Regions from separate parts of the Tistrella sp. genome, predicted to be linked through region 1. Evidence: riboswitches for the same ligand, from Rfam matches in the RefSeq annotation. Region 1 holds a riboswitch; the other holds the start of a gene.
The links. Region 1 has a riboswitch for thiamine pyrophosphate ahead of CMO28_RS17695 (ABC transporter ATP-binding protein). Riboswitches for the same ligand answer to the same signal wherever they lie in the genome.
Positions count from the first base shown of each region.

Region 2: another riboswitch for thiamine pyrophosphate. It lies ahead of thiM (hydroxyethylthiazole kinase); the one in region 1 lies ahead of CMO28_RS17695 (ABC transporter ATP-binding protein).

Region 1 covers NZ_NYWI01000054.1:21,706-30,988, reverse strand. Annotated here, with positions in the region: gene CMO28_RS17730 (Na(+)/H(+) antiporter subunit B) at 1-206, opposite strand, end outside; gene CMO28_RS17725 (DUF4040 domain-containing protein) at 196-804, opposite strand; gene mnhG (monovalent cation/H(+) antiporter subunit G) at 801-1,157, opposite strand; gene CMO28_RS17715 (monovalent cation/H+ antiporter complex subunit F) at 1,154-1,477, opposite strand; gene CMO28_RS17710 (Na+/H+ antiporter subunit E) at 1,477-1,950, opposite strand; gene CMO28_RS17705 (ABC transporter substrate-binding protein) at 2,270-3,241, opposite strand; gene CMO28_RS17700 (ABC transporter permease) at 3,282-4,061, opposite strand; gene CMO28_RS17695 (ABC transporter ATP-binding protein) at 4,058-4,846, opposite strand; TPP riboswitch at 4,844-4,952, opposite strand; gene CMO28_RS17690 (DUF192 domain-containing protein) at 5,279-5,830, shown strand; gene CMO28_RS17685 (Hpt domain-containing protein) at 5,870-6,196, shown strand; gene CMO28_RS17680 (hypothetical protein) at 6,356-6,637, shown strand; gene CMO28_RS17675 (carbon-nitrogen hydrolase family protein) at 6,639-7,568, opposite strand; gene CMO28_RS17670 (GNAT family N-acetyltransferase) at 7,565-8,167, opposite strand; gene CMO28_RS17665 (SMP-30/gluconolactonase/LRE family protein) at 8,225-9,151, opposite strand.
Region 2 covers NZ_NYWI01000030.1:227,019-236,301, reverse strand. Annotated here, with positions in the region: gene CMO28_RS10010 (sensor histidine kinase) at 1-828, shown strand, start outside; partial or broken gene CMO28_RS10005 (HNH endonuclease) at 1,014-1,547, shown strand; gene CMO28_RS10000 (pyridoxal phosphate-dependent aminotransferase) at 1,786-2,994, shown strand; gene thiE (thiamine phosphate synthase) at 3,009-3,647, opposite strand; gene thiM (hydroxyethylthiazole kinase) at 3,644-4,453, opposite strand; TPP riboswitch at 4,555-4,674, opposite strand; gene CMO28_RS09985 (demethoxyubiquinone hydroxylase family protein) at 4,716-5,294, opposite strand; gene CMO28_RS09980 (disulfide bond formation protein B) at 5,350-5,895, opposite strand; gene CMO28_RS09975 (TAXI family TRAP transporter solute-binding subunit) at 6,176-7,399, shown strand; gene CMO28_RS09970 (leucyl aminopeptidase family protein) at 7,520-8,926, shown strand; gene CMO28_RS09965 (lipase family protein) at 9,059-9,283, shown strand, end outside.

The DNA.
Region 1 (9,283 bases):
ACCGAAAGCATGCCCTCGCGCTGACGGTCGGTCAGGCCGAAGATCAGCGCATAGAGGATCAGCCCGGATGCGATGATCACGCCGGCCTGGAAGCCGCCACCGGGGCCGTATTCGCCGTGGAACTGCACATAGAGCCCGAACATCACGATGAACGGGATCAGCACCTTCGAGACGACCCGAAGGATCAGATAATGATCACGCATCATCAGAGGTGCCCTCCTCGTCGTAGCGGCCGCTGCGGCGCCGGCGGGCCACCGCCACGCCGCCGCCCAGGATCATGGTCACCGCAAGAGCGGCCGTGAACACCACCACCGTCTCGCCCATCGTGTCGTAGCCGCGATAGCTGGCCAGCACGTTGGTCACGATGTTGGGGATGCCGTGTTCAGTGACCGAGCCCTCGATATAGCGCGGCACGGTATGGGTCTGGACGGGCGCCTCGGGATCGCCGAAGGCCGGCATGTCGGCCGTGGCATAGAGCAGGGCGGCGCCGGTTGCGACCACCGCGATCATCGGCAGCACGGGGTTGTGGCCGCGATCCTCTTCCCGCCCGGTCAGCACCAGGGCGGCCAGGAACAGCACGGTGGAGATGCCGGCACCCACCGCCGCCTCGGTGAAGGCGACGTCCATGGCATCCAGCACCATCCAGAGGGCGGCGATCAGCAGGGAATAGGCGCTTTGCAGCAGCACCGCGGTCAGCAGGCTGCGGGTGCGCACGATCGCGATCGCGACACCTGCCAGCATCAGCAGCAGGGCCATGTTCAGCAGATCGGCGGTCAGGATCGACCAGGGTCCGATGACGATCACGGGCGCGTCTCCCGATGGGCACCGGCAGAGGACGGCTCGGGCGTGTCGAGACGCCGGCCGGTCGGCTTCATGCCCGACACCAGCGCCGCATTGGCGACGATGTGCGAGGCGGTGGGCGAGGTGAAGAACAGGAACAGGCCGATGATGATCAGCTTCACGGTGACCAGGGTGAAGCCGGCCTGGACGCACATGCCCGCCAGCATCAGCCAGGCGCCGAAGGTGTCGATCATGCCCGCCGGATGCAGCCGGGTGTAGAAATCGGGCATCCGCACCAGGCCCACGGCGCCGGTGATCACGAACAGCGCCCCGCCCAGGATCAGGGCCCACGAGATCAGGTCGATGACCAGTGTCATGCGTGGCCTCCCTTGCGCTTTGCGGCGGCATCCATCTCGTCGGCGGCCACGTCCTCGGTGGTCAGGCTGCGGAGATGGCGGTGGCGCAGCAGCTTCAGGATCGCGACGGTGGCGATGAAGTTGATCAGCGCATAGGTCAGCGCCAGGTCGAGGAAATGCGGGCGTTCGGTCAGGAAGCCGATCACGGCCAGCAGCAGCACGATCTTGGTGCCGATGGCATTGGCGGCGAGCACCCGGTCGAAGAGGGTGGGCCCCAGAACGGCGCGGGCCAGGCCCAGCACCAGGGCGACGACAAGAGCGGCGGTGGCGGCGATGAACATCAGACACGGCCCTCCAGCGCAGTGCAGCGGCGGTCCATCTCACCTTCTCCCATCCCCTCCAGCGCGCTGGAATGCAGGGCGTGGGCGACGATCATACCGCCTTCGAAGTCGACCGAGACCGTGCCGGGCGTCAGCGTGATCGACTGGGCATAGATCACCCGGCCCAGATCGGTGGTCTGGCTGGTGGGCACCCGGGCCCAGGCGGGATCGATCGGGGCCAGGCCCCAGACGCGCTTGAAGACGTCGATGTTCGATTTGATGATCTCGACCGACAGCCAGAACCAGTAGGGAATTGCACGCGGCAGCATGCCGAGCGGCGCCCCTTCGCGGTCCAGGATGCCAAGCCAGCGTGCGATCCACACCGAAAAGGCGCAGGACAGCACGCCGAAGCCGATGATCAACGGCTTGTAAATGCCCGACATCAGCAGCCAGGTCGTGAGCAGTGCCAGAAACAGGCCGAAGGCTCGCGCCACCGCAGTCTCCCCTGAGTGGTTGGTCCCCTTGACGGCAAGGAGGCGCCGGCGCGCCTGCGGCCGAACGTCGTGTTCAGCCGGACGCAAAGCGGAGATGGCGCATGCAGAGCGCGTGTCCGTCCCGTCGAACAGCGTCCTCCCTGGCCCGCGTTTTTCCCAGGAAACCCGGGACGGGTCAAGGAAATCCGGACGAATTAAGTCCGATAAGTCCTTGGCATAGCATGAGACCGACCCGGCGCGTGGTAAAGGCAACGCCCGCTTGCGGCACATGGTCGCAAGCGGGCGTTTCAGGCTTGATCAAAGGAGAAAGGGAACCGTCTCAACGCCAGGCCTGGGCGTAGTCTTCGACCGGCTTCGGGGTGTCGATCAGCCCGGCCTCGTGCATGAAGGCGGCGAAATTGCGCCAGCGCCCGTAATCGAGGGCGGCCGGGCTGTGGGCGAAGCGCGGCAGCGTCGCCTCCAGCGACTTCCGGTTGCCTTCGTCCGCGATCTCGGGCCGGCCCTTGATGTACAGCTCCCAGGACTGATCGGGGTGGTTGATCAGGAACTGCACGCCCTTTTCCAGCGCGCGGTTGAAGGCGGCGAAGCGCGGATCGGCGGCCTTGTCGGCGCGGGCGGCGACGACCAGCTCGTCATAGGGCGGCACGCCGTGCTCTTCCACCAGGAAGGCGCGCCCGGGGCGGCCTTCCAGCGCCATCTGCACCAGTTCGACATTGCGATAGGCACCGATCACCGCATCCACCTGCCCCGACATCACCGAGGGGGCGAGGGCGAAGTTGACGTTGATCAGCGTGACGTCGTCGACGCTGAGCCCGGCGCTGGCCAGCATGCGGCCGAGCAGCGCGTCCTCGAAGCCCGCGACCGAATAGCCGATCCTGCGGCCCTTCAGATCGGCGAGCGTCTTCACCGGGCCGTCGGCCAGCGTGATGATGCTGTTGAGCGGGGTGGCGACCAGGGTCGAGACCCGCTTCAGCGGCAGACCCTCGTGCACCATGGCGATCAGCTGCGGCTGATAGGTGATGGCGAGATCGGCCCGGCCGGCGGCGACCAGCTTGGGCGGATCCGACGGATCGGCCGGGGCGATCATCTCCACCTCCAGCCCTTCCTCGGCGAAATAGCCCTTTTCCTGGGCGACCAGCAGGGGGGCATGGTCGGGGTTCACATACCAGTCGAGCAGCAGGGTCAGCTTTTCGGCCGCCTGGGCAGCCGGGGCCGCCAGGGCGGTGGCGGCAACCAGGGTGGCGGCCAGCAGACGGCGCATGCCGCGCCGCGTGGCAACACGCTGCGTCATGGGGCATCTCCTCCGGGAGTGGTGATATGGGTGCGGGGTGTCAGCTGCGCTGGCCGCCGTCGAGCGCATCCGCCTGCCAGGGCATGGCGGCGCGCAGCGCCCGGTCGACCACGAGATAGAGAACCAGGGTCAGGACGACCAGCACGGCGAGGGCCGCGAACATCTGGTCGGTCTTCATCCGGCCGTTGGCATGAAGCATCAGGTAGCCGAGGCCGGCGGACGAGCCGACCCATTCGCCGACCACGGCCCCGATCGGCGCCACCGCGGCCGCGACCCTGAGCCCCGAGGCGAGGGCCGGCAGCGCGGCGGGCAGGCGGATCAGCAGCAGGCTGCGCCGCCGCGATGCGCCCATCACCCGCGCCATGTCGAGCCAGCCGGGTTCGGTCCGCCTGAGGCCGTCCAGGAAGGCGACGGCGACGGGGAAGAAGATGATCAGCGCCGCCATCACGATCTTGGGCGCATAGCCATAGCCGAACCAGAGGGTCAGCAGCGGCGCCAGCGCAAAGACCGGCAGGGCCTGGGCGCCCACCATCACCGGCATCATCCAGCGGCCGAGCCTGGGCGCACCGGCGATCGCCAGCGCCGAGGTGACGCCGACGGCCGTGCCGGCGCCAAGCCCGAGCGCGATTTCAAGCGCGGTGACCGCGGCGTGATCGGCCAGCAGCGCCCGGTTGGTCCAGATCGCCTGCGCCACCTGGTCGGGGGCGGGCAGCAGGAAGGGCGGCAGCCCGGTCGCGAGCACGGCCGCCCACCAGACGGCGATCAGCCCGGCCACCGCCACCAGCCCGCGCCACCAGGCGCCCGAAGCCTGTCCGGTCATGCGCGCACCTCCAGCACCGCCATCAGCCGGGCCAGCCGGTCGCCCAGATCGGCGGCATCCACCGGGCGCGGCACCGGGCCGGGCGGGGCGGCGACCGCCATCGGCCGGGCCGGGTTGCCGGTCAGCACCACGATCTCGTCGCCCATGCGCAGCGCTTCCAGCGGATCATGGGTCACCAGCAGCACGGTGCGGCCGCGCAGCATGCGGCAGGCCAGATCCTGCAGCCCGTGGCGGGTGACGGCATCGAGCGCGCCGAAGGGCTCGTCCATCAGCACCACCGGCCGGTCTTCCATCAGCGTCCGGGCCAGGGCGACGCGCTGGCGCATGCCGCCCGACAGGGCCGCGGGGCGCAGCGCCGAGGTGCCGGCCAGGCCCAGCCGGTCGAGCAGGTCGAGCGCGCGGACACGGTCGGCTTTCCTGCCGCGCAGCCGGTCGCCCAGCGTGACGTTGTCGATGACCCGCGCCCAGGGCATCAGCAGGTCCTGCTGGGCCATCCAGGCGATCCGGCCGTCGAGCGGCCGGCCGTCGGAGGCGGCAACCCGGCCGCGTTCCTGCCCCGCGACATCGAGGCCCGCGATCAGGCGCAGCAGCGTGGTCTTGCCCGAGCCGCTGGCGCCCAGAAGGGCGGTGATGCGGCCGGCGGCGATGTCGAGGCAGAGCCCGTCGGTCACAAGCCGCCCGCCCGGGCGGATGGTGACGTCGGCGAGATGCAGGGCAGGCGCCTGCATCCGGGCCGCGGGCTCTGCGGTCAGCGGATGGATGAGGGGACGGATGTCGTCGGGCATGGCATGCGCACTTGTTCCTCCGCCGGTGCGAACCGGATCAGGTTCAGGGGTCGTTCCGAACCGGGAACCTCTCAGCCGCCGCACCGCGGCTCCCCCCAAGTGAAGGCCGAACTATGCACCGGCGGTATCCAGGGTGCAAGATCCCATGGCATCCCTTGCGTAAGGCGCGTGTTTTCGCAGGGCCTGAGCGTTCCGGTTGCGCGCAGGCCCGGGCAGGAGTATGACCGAAGACGCACCACGGTCATCCCAGGGTCCGGGCGCCCTTCGGGCGTTGCGTCCCGAGGGGGGCTGCGGTGCAGGCTCCGCCACGTCCCCCGACCGCACCAAGCCGCGACGGCCGACGCGACGACCGCCTTTCAGAGGTATGTCTGGTGCATGCCTGGGAAGGCAGACGACGGTAACGGCCGCGTGAGCCCCCGACGAGGAACGCGCATGCTGGACCAGGTCCTGAACCGGTGCCGCAGAGGCTACCGGGCATCGCTCTGTCTGTTGATCGCAACCATGATGCTGGCCGCCAACTGCGCCTGGGCCTGGCCGGCGGTGGCGGCGAGATCCTGGCCAAGCGCGGTGATCCAGGCCCAGGCCCTGCCGGAACAGCCGCTGGAGCCGCTGGCGATCCGGCCGGCCGAGGGCGGCAAGGCGCGCATGTTCCGGGTGGAGGTCGCCCGCTCGCACGAGGCGCGGACCATGGGGCTGATGTTCCGCTCCGATCTCGACGCCGATCGCGGCATGCTGTTCGTCTTCCCCGAGGGCAGCCAGCCGACCATGTGGATGCGCAACACCTATGTGCCGCTCGATATGCTGTTCCTGGATGCCGAGGGCGTGGTGGTCGACATCGCGGCCGATACCGTGCCGCTGACCGACACGCCGATCGGCTCCAAGCATGCCGCACGTGCGGTGCTGGAGCTGAATGCCGGCACCGCCCGGCTGCTCGGCATCCGCCCGGGCGACACGGTGGTGCATGCGGAATTCCCGCTCGACTGATCGCCAGCCCCAGAGAGAATGCCGGTGAAGGAGATGCCGGTGGAGATCTTCGACCTCGATCAGCTCAGATCCTATACCCTCGGCGACCGGGATCTCGAAGACGAGGTCTTCGGCCTGTTCGAAGCCGGGGCGCTGGATTATCTGACGGCGCTGGAGGCAGCCCTTGGCGCGGGCGGCGAGGCCTGGCGGCGCGCGGCCCATGGCTTCAAGGGGTCTGCCGCCAATCTGGGGGCGAGGGCGCTTGCCGCAGAACTGGCCGCGGCCGAGCCGCTGGCGACAGCCGATGCCGCCGCCCGGGCGGCGGCGCTGCACACCATCCGTCATCTGTTCGAGCACAGCCGGGCGGTGTTCCGCAACCGGCCCTGATTCCGCCGCGCCAAACTCGCCGCGCCAATCTCGCGGTGACGGCGCGATGTCACCGACATGGTCTTACCCCCGGACGCGGAAGATGCCATATGCTGGTCCGCGGCGGCACCAGCCTGCCGCCCTCCCTGCGGACCAAGACCCTCCCGAGGACCCATGCCCATGCCGCCGCCCAAGCCGGCCGGAACCCGACGCTATCTGATCACCCTGGCGGCGACGGAAACCCCGTCGACCGGACGAGGGCTCGCCGCCGCCGCCGCCGATACCGCCCGCCGTGCCCGCGGCCTGCAGGCAGAGGCCGAGCGTCTCGGCCTGGCCGATCATCTGGTCTGGATCGGGCCGCCCACCGCCTTCGGCATGGTGCCGGTCGCCTGCACGGCCGAACTGGTGGAGGCGCTTCGCGCGAGCCCGGTGGTTGCGCGGATCGAGGCGGAAGCCGACTAGATCATGCCCGGCCGGCGGATGCCTGCTCGTCCCAATGGCGGAGCGGCAGCACCTGTCCGTCGGCCCGCACCCGCCTGAGTGCGCCGAGATCGAGCGTGGCGATGGTCCAGCCCGGCTGATCGAGCCCGCCCTGCGCCACCACCCCGTCATCGGGCAGGCCACGATCGGGCGGCGCGAAGATGCCCGCCGCCCCCCGGTTCACATCCACCGCTTCCGGCCAGTCGGCCACCCCGACGGTGGGGGACTGGATCACGAAGCACTGGCCTTCCAGCGCCCGCGCCCGGGCTGCGACCCGCACCCGGTGATAGCCGGCGGCGCTGTCGGTGCAGCTGGGCACCAGCACGATTTCGGCGCCGGCCGCGACCATGTCGCGCACCTCCAGCGGGAATTCCGCGTCATAGCAGATGGCGATGCCGATGGTGCCGATGGCGGTGTCGAAGACCCGCCGGGCATCGCCCGGGCCGATCCCCCAGCTTTCCCGTTCGAACCGGGTCATCATCCGCTTGTCCTGATGCGCGGCGCTGCCGTCGGGGGCCACCAGCCAGCAGCGGTTGACCGGCAGGCCATGGGCCGGATCGCGCACCGGCAGGCTGCCGGTCAGCAGATGAATGCGGTGGTGGCGGGCAAGCCGCCGGTGCAGATCCAGCCAGACCCCGGCCATGTCCGAGGCGGCATCGATATCCGCCGCGAGGTCGCCGGGTCGCCAGCGGGGCGAGAGCACCCCCGCCTCTATGCCGCCATATTCGGGGAACACCGCCAGCTCGGCGCCGCCGGCCACGGCCTGGCCGAGCCATTGGTCGAGACGTGCGTCCAGCGCCTGAAGACTGTCGGGCCGTGCAACCGGCCAGGCGGCCACGGCGACGGTGATCCGCTCGGGGCCGAGTGCCGGGGCGCTGCGGCCGCGGGCGGGACGTGCGGTGATGCCGGTCAAAGCGCGCGCGCCCAGAACTGCATGGGCTTGGCCGTCTCTTCGGCCTCGTCCAGGTCGCGCCACGAGATTTCCCCCACCGCGCCGGCCACGGGTTCATAGCCCCGGCGGCGCCAGAACCCGTCGAGCGGCACGAAGCCCGCCGGGCGGCGCGGGTGGTCGTCGGGCCTGACCACGCCGCAGAAACAGGCATGGCTCATCCTGCCTGGCGCCCGGGCATGGGCTTCCCGGGCGTTGAAGAAGCCGACGCCGATCCCGGTGCCGCGCCAGGGGGCGAGCAGCACCGACTCGCCGAAATAGAACAGCCGGTCGATGTCGTAGCCCGCCTGCCGCATGGGGCCGGCCAGGGTTTCGGGCTCGTGGCGCATCGGCAGGCCGGTGGCGGCGCCGACCACCCGGCCGGTCGCCACCTCGATCGCGGCCACGATCACGCTGCCCGGGGCCTCGGCATAGGTGGCGAGATAGCGGCGCTCGTAGTCGAGGTCGCCGTCATAGAGATAGGGCCAGTCGCGGAACACGGCGATGCGCAGGGCCGCCAGATCGTCGAGCCGGTCGTGCAGCGCCCGGCCGGTCAGACTTTCGATATGGATCGCGGCGGACATGGCGGCCCCTTCGTCAGCTCGGCTCACCCTCCCGATAGCCTTGCGGCACCCCGCCCGTCAACCATAGGCGAGCTTCAGCCCCGCCCGCGGCCAGGGCAGGCTGACCAGCCGCCCGGTGCCCGACAGGGTGACATAGGCGGTCTTCAGCCCGGGGCCGCCGAAACAGATATTGGTGGTGTAGGGGTCGTCGAAGGGCACGAAATCGATCACCGGCCCGTCGGGCGCATAGACCTCGATGCCGCCGATGCGCAGCGAGGCGACGCAGATATTGCCGCAGGCTTCCACCGCCAGGCTGTCATAGCGCCGGAAGCCGGGAGCCGGGCCCATCAGCCGCGGATGCTCGACCTCGGGCCAGCTTTGCGGCGCCAGTTCTCCCGGGCCGGTGATGGTCCAGGCCCAGAGCCGGCCGGTGGTGGTCTCGGCGGCATAGACCGTGCGGCCGTCGGGCGAGAGGCCGATGCCGTTCGGGTTGCTGACCGGCCAGGCGGCGGTGCGGATCAGCGAGCCGTCGGCCCTGGCGTAGTGGATGGCGCCGTGATCGGTCCGGTCGTGGAAGGTCTTGCCCAGATCGGTGAACCAGAACCCGCCCTGATCGTCAAAGACGATGTCGTTGGGGCCGCGCAGGCCCCGGCCATCGCTTTCGGTATAGAGCACCTCGACCTTGCCGGTCTCGGGATCGACCCGCTCGATCCGCCCGCCCGACCAGTCGGCGGGCGTGCCGGCGGGTTTGGTGAAGCCCTTGTCGACCGTCCATTCGAAGCCGCCATTGTTGCAGATATAGAGCATGCCGTCGGGGCCGATCGCGGCGCCATTGGGGCCGCCGCCGGGCTCCGCCACGGTCAGCTTGCGGCCATCGGGCATCACCCGGGTGATGCGGCCGGCGGCGATCTCGACCAGGATCACCGAGCCGTCGGGCATGGCGACCGGCCCCTCGGGGAAGGCCAGACCTTCGGCGAGCAGGGTGACGGGGGGGGTCTCGGACATGGGCGATCCTCCTGGGTGGTCTTCGTGTGTTTTGCGAAGCCTAGCGCGATCTGCACTGCACCGCGCGGCCGGTCTGTCCGATGGCCGGTCTGCGGAATTGCAGCCGTGGGCCGGGCGGATCATGATGGCCCG
Region 2 (9,283 bases), on a different contig from region 1:
GAAAACCGGCAGTTGCTGGAACGCCAGGCCCGCGATGCCGGACGGATCCGGGCCCTGGTCGATGAATTGACCGTCACCAATGCCCGGCTGGAACGCTCGCTGCACGATGCCCAGGCGGCCAACGACGCCAAAAGCCGCTTCCTGGCCCAGGTCAGCCACGAGCTGCGGACGCCGCTGAACGCGATCCTCGGCTATTCCGAAATCATCCGCGACCAGATGTTCGGGTCGGATGCCGCCACCTTCCGCCGCTATTCCGAACAGGCCGGCTATATTCACCAGTCTGGGCAGATGCTGAAGGCGCTGATCGAGGATCTGCTCGATGTCGCCCGGATCGAGAGCGGCCGCACCGAGGTCGAGATCGGCAGAGTGGCTGTCTCCCGGGCGATCGAGGGCGCCCTGACGGCCATTCGTCCGCAGGCGGCCGCCAAACGGCAGTCGCTGCTGGTCGACCTGCCCCCGGACCTGCCACCCGTGGCGGCCGATCATCGTGCGCTCGGCCAGATCCTGAACAATCTTCTCGGCAACGCCGTCAAGTTCACGCCCGAGGACGGGCATATCACCATCGCCGCACACCGGACGTCCGGACCGGGCCGTCAGATGGTCGCGATCACCGTCACCGATGACGGTATCGGCATTCCTCCCGAGGCGATCGACCGGGTGTTCGAGCCCTTCGAGCGCGGCGGCAACGTCATCCGGCGGAGCATCGAAGGCACCGGGCTCGGCCTCGCGATCAGCCGCCGTCTGGCCGAAGCCATGGAGGGGAGCGTGACGATCGAACGCCAGCGCCGCATCGGCACCGCGATCACCCTCAGACTACCCGTCGCCTGAGCCGATATTCCCCCGGTCAACGACCGGACTGCATCCCCCTGCAGTTGAAACCGTGCCGTGCCGGCCCCAGTCCGGCCCGCGCACAGGCTCTTGATCTTTCATGCAAGCATCACAAATCATTGATACCATATGGTCGCGAGGCGGGCGTCCTCCACGCCCGCCCGGTTCAGGGGGAGACGGAGCCTGTGGGCCTATCCGCGAGCACCTGTCCGGCGCTGGTACTGAACGCCGACTACCGACCACTCAGCTACTTCCCGCTGTCCCTGTGGTCGTGGCAGGACGCGATCAAGGCAGTATTCCTCGATCGCGTGAACATCCTTTCCGAATACGACTCCGTGGTGCACAGCCCGCGCCTGGAGATGCGTCTGCCCAGCGTGATCTCGCTGCGCAGCTATGTGCCGGTGAACCGTCGCCCGGCCTTTACCCGCTTCAACGTCTTCCTGCGCGACCGTTTCCGCTGCCAGTATTGCGGCCGGCGTTTCGCCACGGAAGAACTGACCTTCGACCATGTGGTCCCCCGCGCCCGCGGCGGCACCACCACCTGGCAGAACGTCGTCACCGCCTGCACGGCCTGCAACACCGCCAAGGGTGCCCGAACGCCCGAGCAGTGCGGTCTGACCCTCAGGTCGGTGCCCAAAGCCCCGGACCTGACCGAACTCCAGGAAGCCGGGCGCCACTTTCCGCCCGGCAATTTGCATCCAAGCTGGCGGGACTATCTGAACTTCGCCGGCCTGTCCGAGATCCGCTCGGACGAGGATGCGGTGGATGGGGCGCTGGCCGCCCATACCACCTTGCGCGCCATCCAGAGCGAGGCCCAGGGCCGCGCCTTCCCGCGGGACATGACCGAGGGTGAATACTGGGGGGTCCAGCTGGAAGACGACTGATCGCCCGTTGCGTTCGTGCCCGCGATCCGCGAGGATCGGCACCCTGAGACGGTGTCGACAGATGTGGGGCGTCATGAGCGGGCATGAGAGCGGGGCGAATACGGGCGTGGCCGGCAGGCTGGGGTTGTCGGCGCGGGTGGCCGCCATGCCGACCAACCAGATCGCCGATATCGCCGACCTGGCCCGCGAGGATCCGTCGGTGATCCGGCTGTGGATCGGCGAAGGCGACCTGCCGACCCCGGATTTCATCCGTGTGGCCGCCGAACAGGCCATGCAGGCCGGACAGACCCGCTACACCTACGCCCATGGCCTGCCGGCACTGCGTCGGGCGCTCGCCGACTATCACGCCCGTCATTGGGGCGTGGCCGTCGATCCCGGGCGGTTCAGCGTTACGGCCGGCGGCGTTCAGGCGATGATGCAGGCCTTCCAGGCGATCCTGGAGCCGGGGGACGAGGTGATCGCCCCGGTGCCGACCTGGCCCAACCTGGACGCGATCGTGCGCATCAATCACGGCAAGATGGTGCCGGTGCCCTTCAGGGTGAACGGCGGCCACTTCTCGCTCGACCTCGACGATCTGGTGGCGGCGATCGGCCCGCGGACCCGGGCGATCGCGATCAACTCCCCCTCCAACCCGACCGGCTGGGTGATGCCCAGGGAGCAGATGGCCGAGTTGGTGCACATCGCCCGCGCCCGCGGACTCTGGATCTTCTCGGACGAGGTCTACGGCCTGTTCGTCGACGGCGACCGGCCGGCACCTTCCTTCCTTGAGGTGACGGAGCCCGATGACCGTCTGCTGGTCACCAACACCTTCTCCAAGAACTGGTGCATGACCGGCTGGCGTGCCGGCTGGGTGATCTTCCCCGACGGCATGTCGCGGGTGTTCGAGAACCTGTCCCAGTACAACACCACCGGCGTCGCCACCTTCATTCAGCAGGCCGCCATCTCGGCCCTGAACGAGGGCGATCCCGGCGTCAGGGCGCTGGTCGCCCGCACCATGGCCGCCCGCGACGTGCTGCTCGATGCGCTGGCCGGCATCCCCGAGATCACGGTGGTGAAGCCCGATGGCGGCTTCTACCTGTTTTTCGGCGTGCGCGGCATGAACGACGCCTTCTCCACCGCCGTGCGCATCCTGCGCGAAGCGGGCGTCGGGCTCGCCCCCGGCTCCGCCTTCGGCCCCGGCGGCAGCGGCTATCTGCGCCTGTGCTTCGCCATCGATCCGGCGCTCGCCGCCGAGGCGGCCCGGCGGCTCGACGCCTTCTTTGCCGGCACCCGGGAGACTTAGTCCCGGCGACAGGGTTAGCCCCGGCGACAGTCCCGGATGGCCCCGGCGATCAGCCGGGCCGCGGCCTCGGGATCGGGCTGGCCGCAGATGGCCGAGACCACCGCCAGCCCCTCGGCGCCCGACGCCAGCACCGGCGCCACATGCTCCGCCTTCAGCCCGCCGATGGCCACCGCCGGCACGGGCGACAGCGCCACCAGCCGGGCAAGGCCGTCGAAACCGGTCGGCGGCTCGTGATCCGGCTTGGTCTGGGTCGCAAAGACGGGGCCCGCCCCCACATAGTCGACGACCGCCGGATCGACCACCCGTACCGCCGCCTCGGTCTCGACCGACAGGCCCAGGATCATCCGGGGCCCGACCCGGCGGCGGGCCTCTGCCGCGGGCATGTCGCCCTGGCCGACATGCAGCCCATGGGCACCGATCGCCACCGCGGCCTCGACATCGTCGTTCACGATCAGCGGCACGCCGGTTCCGTCCAGCACCGACATGAGCGCCCGGCCGGTCTCGATCAGCCCGGCCGTGCCGGCTGCCTTGTCACGCAGCTGAACGATCGTCGCCCCGCCGGCAACGGCGGCGCGGGTGGTCTCCACCATCGATCGCGCCCGACAGAGATCGGGGTCGAGAACAAGATAGAGCGAGAGATCGAAACGCTTCATGCCGGCCGGATCCTTTCCCCCGCCTCGAGCGCCGGGGCTTCGAGACCATGCAGCGCATCCAGGAAGCGCATGGCGAAGGAGCCGGGGCCCTCTGCCCCCCGTTCCGCCGCCTCTCCCGCCGCCGCGAAGGTGGCGAGCGCCGCGACCGTCGCTTCGAACGGGGCGTCGGGGGCCACGGCCGTGAAGGCGCCGACCAGGCAGGTGAGCGAGCAGCCGAGCGCCGTCACCTTCGGCATCAGCGCCGAGCCGCCCGAGATCCGCGCCGCCCGCCTGCCGTCGGTCACGAAATCCACCGGGCCGGTCACCGCCACCACCGCGCCATGGGCCCGCGACAGCCGCCGGGCCGCCTCTTCCGCCTGTTCCACCGGATCGCCGGCATCCGCCCCCTGGCCGGCGCTGACCCCGCCATCGAGCGCGATGATCTCGGACGCATTGCCGCGCACTACACTGGGCCGCAAGGCCAGCAGCTCGGCGGCCACACGTCGCCGGTAGCCGGTCGCGAAATGGGCGACGGGGTCCAGCACCCAGGGTCGTCCGGCGGCCATGGCGCCCGCAATCGCCGCTTTCATGCCGCCGACCCAGCCGGGGGAAAGGGTGCCGATATTGACGGTCAGTGCGCCGGCAAGGCCCGCGAACTCACCCGCCTCTTCCTCGGCATGGACCATGGCCGGAGAGGCGCCGGCGGCGAGCAGCACATTGGCCGCCACGTTCATCGCCACATAATTGGTAATGCACTGCACCAGCGGCGCAGTCTGCCGCATGCGGGCATGGAGTTCAGCGGCACCGGCGGTCTTCTGCGAGGTCATTCCGGTTCCTCCCTCTCTCGGTCTTGATCGACCCGGCCCGCACCGGCAGAGAGGGAGAGGTTTCGAAACGCCGCCTCCCCCGCGCCTCATCGGGCTGCAGGGGCCGGCCATCCGCACCATCCCTCCGCCAGTATGAACTGGATCAGGTTCTTCGGGTCCCTGCGCTGCCTTGCGGCCCGGCAGAATCTCAGCCCCTTGTCGGGACACCCCTGGTGAGGTCTTCAGACTGCGCGCCGCCCGGGCGCGGTGTCAACAGTGCCGATCAGACCCGGGTCGACAGCCAGATCGCAAGCCGGGAGCCCGTGCCGATCAGCGCCTTCATCGCCTTGTAGCCGGTCGCCTGTTCGGCGCCATGGGCAAGGCCGGTATCGCGATGCTCCAGCTCTTCCGCGCGAAAACGCTCGATCGTGTCGCGGAGCGGCGCTTCGTCGGGGCCAAGTGCGGCAGACTGGGCGCGATAGTGGCGGTCGATCTCTTCCTCGACCGCAACCGTGCAGGCCATCGCCGCCCGCGGCCCCATGGCGGCGGTCACCGCCCCCAGCGCGAAACCCGCGGCATGCCAGACCGGTGACAGCAGGGTCGGGCGCACCCGGCGGTCGACCATCATCCGGTTGAAGGTCTCCAGATGTACCCGTTCCTGATCTGCCATATGGCGGATGGTGGCGCCATGCGGACCCTTGCCCATCACCGCCAGCTGGCCGGCATAGATCCGGGCGGCACCATATTCCCCCGCCTGATCGACCCGGATCATGCGTTCGACCAGGGTGCGGGGATCGGGATCGCCGGGCAGGATACGCGCGGCGGTGGGGCGGCCGTCTGTCGGGCGGGGCTCGTCGGTCATGTCAGGGCGGTCTCCGGTCGGGGATGATCCGGCGAAGGATCCTCCGGTCGGCTTGTCAGCCATGCCTGAAGATACGCCGCGCGCCGCCCGCGGCAATCCCCGCCAGCAGAACCGACAGCAGCGCATTCCACCCCGCCATGCTGATCCCCAGCAGCGACCAGACGATATCGGTGCACGCGGCACGCGGTGCGCCGGCAATGGCGGCCCGCAGCGCGGCCAGATCCTGGGCACCGCCGCCTTGGGCCGTGCTCATCGTGCAGGCGGCGCTTGCCTCCACCCAGCCCTGCTCGACGCCCACATGGTAGAGGCCGATGCCGCCGGTCACCAGCAGCAGTACCGTGATCAGCAGCAGCCCCCAGCCCTGCACCCGCCGCGAGGGCCCGAGCGCCGTCAGCGCACCTGCCGCCACCACCACGCCCAGATGCGGCCAGCGCTGCTGCAGGCAGAGCACGCAGGGCTCCAGCCCGCCCAGGACCTGAAAGCCGAGGGCGCCGGCCAGCAGGGCAAGGCTGGCGGCCCCCAGAAAGGGCAGCAGCGGATCGATCCCACGGGCACGCAGGCGTGCCGCCATCAGGTCGACGGGCTTGGTGAGCAGGGACATGGGGCGCGTTCTCTCCGGCATGTCGGACGGCCGCACGGGCGGCCGGGCGGGCCATCCTGCGGCAGGGCCTGCGACCGTTCCGTGACGTGTGTCACGGCGGCTCGACGGATGCCGCGAGTGTGGCTAGGATCGACCGGACAAGCAAGTCGCACTCCGCACACACCGGACAAGGGTCGTGCGGCCCCCTGCGACGCCTCGTCTCGCCAGCGGAGATCCGTGCATCATGGCCCGCAGCACCCGGACCGCCGTGTCCGCCTGTCCCGTCCCCGCCCCGGACTTCATGCAGATTATCTACCTGGGGTTGATGAGACTGGTGGCGCTGCGACGATGGGCCGCTGCAACCGTCGTCGCCGGCCTGCTCTCGGCATCGGGTCAGGCCGCCGCCCAGGAAGAGGCGATGCGCTTCTTCCGCATCGGCACGGGATCGACCGGCGGGACCTATTTCCCGATCGGCGGCATCATCGCCAATGCGGTCAGCAACCCGCCCGGTTCCCGCCCCTGCGAGGATGGCGGCGCCTGCGGCATTCCGAACCTGGTCGCCGTGGCGGTCACCACCCGCGGGTCGGTCGACAATCTCAACCTGCTGAACGACGGCCAGGTCGACAGCGGCCTCTCCCAGGCCGATATCGCGGTTCTGGCCGAGGCCGGTCGCGGCGCCGAAATCGGCGCGCCCTCCATGCCGGATCTGCGCGCCATCGCGAGCCTCTACCCTGAAAGCCTGCATGTGGTGGCCAGGGTCGGGGCCGGCATCACCGATCTCAAGGATCTGGTGGGCAAGCGGGTATCGCTCGACCGCACCGGATCCGGCACCCTGGTCGACGCCCGGCTGGTGCTGGCTGCAGCGGGCATTCCGCTCGACAGGATCAAGGTCGAGAACCTCGATCCCGAGGTGGCCGTCGACCATCTGCGCGACGGCTCGCTCGACGCGATGTTCTTCATGAGCGGCTATCCCGCGGTCTCGATCGGGGCCGCGATCCGCGACGGGGTCGCGAACCTGGTGCCGCTGGCACCCGAACTGCGCGGCGCCCTGGTCGAAAAACACCCCTTTTTCGTGGAAGACGTCATCCCCCGCGATGCCTATGACCTGGCAGCCCCGGTGGGCACGGTCAGCGTGCGCGCACTCTGGGTGGTGCGCGAGGGTCTGGATGCCGAACTGGTCTATGGCCTGACCCGGGCGCTGTGGAGCACGCCCACTCGCGGCCTGCTGGATGCCGGCCATGCCAAGGGACGGCTGATCCGGCCCGAGACCGCCACGCTCGGCGTCGGCATCCCGCTTCATCCGGGGGCGGAGCGCTTCTATGCCGAATGGCGGGCGGCCCGCGACAAGGCGGCCGCCGAGGGCAAGCCGGCCGATGCCGATGCGGCCCCGGATGCCCCATCCGGCAGCCCGCCCGAAGCGGCACCGCTGGATGATCTGGGCAGCGAGCCCGCGGCCACGCCCGAGGCACCGGCGACACCGGATGCACCGATGCCCGAACCCAAGCCCGGCACCCCCGCCAGCTGAGCCGCATCATCTGACGGTACCGGATGATGATCCCCCGGGCTTGACGGCGGCGCCCCGGGCGCTGACCTTGTCGATTGGCGCGATTTTCCGCATCCATCGATCGAGGAGCCCCGCACGTCCATGGCCGAGATCCCGAGCCTGTCGCGTGACCGCGACGCCGCCGCCCTGCCGCTGACCCTGGTGACCGAGCGCGATTTCGCCGCCTGGCGCGATGCTGCCGAGCCCCGGATCGCGGCCTGGCTTTCGGCGCAGGGCTTCAAGCCGCGGCAGGGTGCACATGCGCTGCTGCCCGATGCCGAGGGCGGCATCGCCGGCGCCGTGATGGTGACCGCAGCGGAACCGGGCCCCTGGGCTATCGGCGATCTGGCCCAGAAGCTGCCCGAGGGCCGCTGGCGGCTGGATCCGGAACCGACCGATCCCCGGCTCGTCACGAACCTCGCCATGGGCTGGGCGCTGGGCGCCTATCGGTTCGACCGCTATCTGGGTCGCACCGAGGATCGCCGGGCCCCGGCCACCCTGGTGGTGCCGGCCGCGGCCGATCAGGTGCGGCTGGCCGCCCTGGTCCAGGCGATTTCCCATGGCCGCGACCTGATCAACACCCCCGCCGAGGATATGGGCCCGCACGAGCTGGCGCTTGCAGCCCGGCGGATCGCCGAGAATGCCGGCGGCCGCTATGACGAGATCGTCGGCGACAATCTGGTCCAGCGGAATTTCCCGGCGATCCATGCCGTCGGCCGGGCCAGCACCCGGCCGCCGCGGCTGATCGATTTCAGCTGGGGCGACGAAAGCCATCCCAGGGTCACCCTGGTCGGCAAGGGGGTCTGCTTCGACAGCGGCGGGCTCGACATCAAGCCGGCCTCGGCCATGCGGCTGATGAAGAAGGATATGGGCGGCGCCGCCCATGTGCTGGCGCTGGCGCGGATGATCATCGACACCAACCTGCCGGTGCGGCTGAGAGTGCTGATCCCGACGGTGGACAACGTCATCGCCGGCGATGCCTTCCGCCCCGGCGACGTGCTCAAGACCCGCGCCGGCATCTCGGTCGAGGTGGGCGACACCGATGCCGAGGGACGGCTGATCCTGGCCGATGCCCTGGCCGAGGCGGCGCGTGACATGCCTGAACTGCTGATCGACGTCGCCACCCTGACCGGCGCCGCCCGGGTGGCGGTCGGCACCGAAATCGCCGCCTTCTTCGCCGAAGACGACGCTCTGGCCGCGGCCCTGGAAAGTGCTGCCCGTACCGAAGACGATCCGGTCTGGCGCCTGCCGCTGCATCGCGCCTATCGCCACATGCTCGACAGCAAGATCGCCGATATCTGCAATGTCAGCGGCGGCGGTTTCGCCGGGGCGACCACGGCCGCTCTGTTCCTGGATGCCTTCGCGGGCGAGGCGCGCAAGGGCTGGCTGCATCTGGACCTGATGGCCTGGAACACGCGCAATCGCCCGGGCCGGCCGGAAGGTGGCGAAATCATGGGCGTGCGGGCGCTCTACCGGATGATCGCCGACCGCTGGGCGCCTTCGGCCTGACATCCGGAGCGCGGGCCTGATCGGCAATCAACAACCGCAAAGCGGAATTTGCCCAATCTTCGCAAGGCGCCCTGCGTCGGTTCTGGCAGACTTTGATCTGCAAGAAGAACCAGCGCAGGGAGACGCCCCCCGATGTCACGTACAGCCCTTACCCGGCGCGGCCTCGCCGCACCGCTTGCGGCACTCGCCGCCCTTGTGGCCATCGCCGCCACGCCGGTCACCGCCGCCGAGATGCCCCGCCCGAATGCCGCCCAGGGCGACGGCGGGGTCTCGGCCTTTTACGACTGGACCGGCAGCATCCCGGATCAGGCCGGCCTGCTGCTCCGGACCGAACCCCTGCCCGCAAAGCTGGGCCTG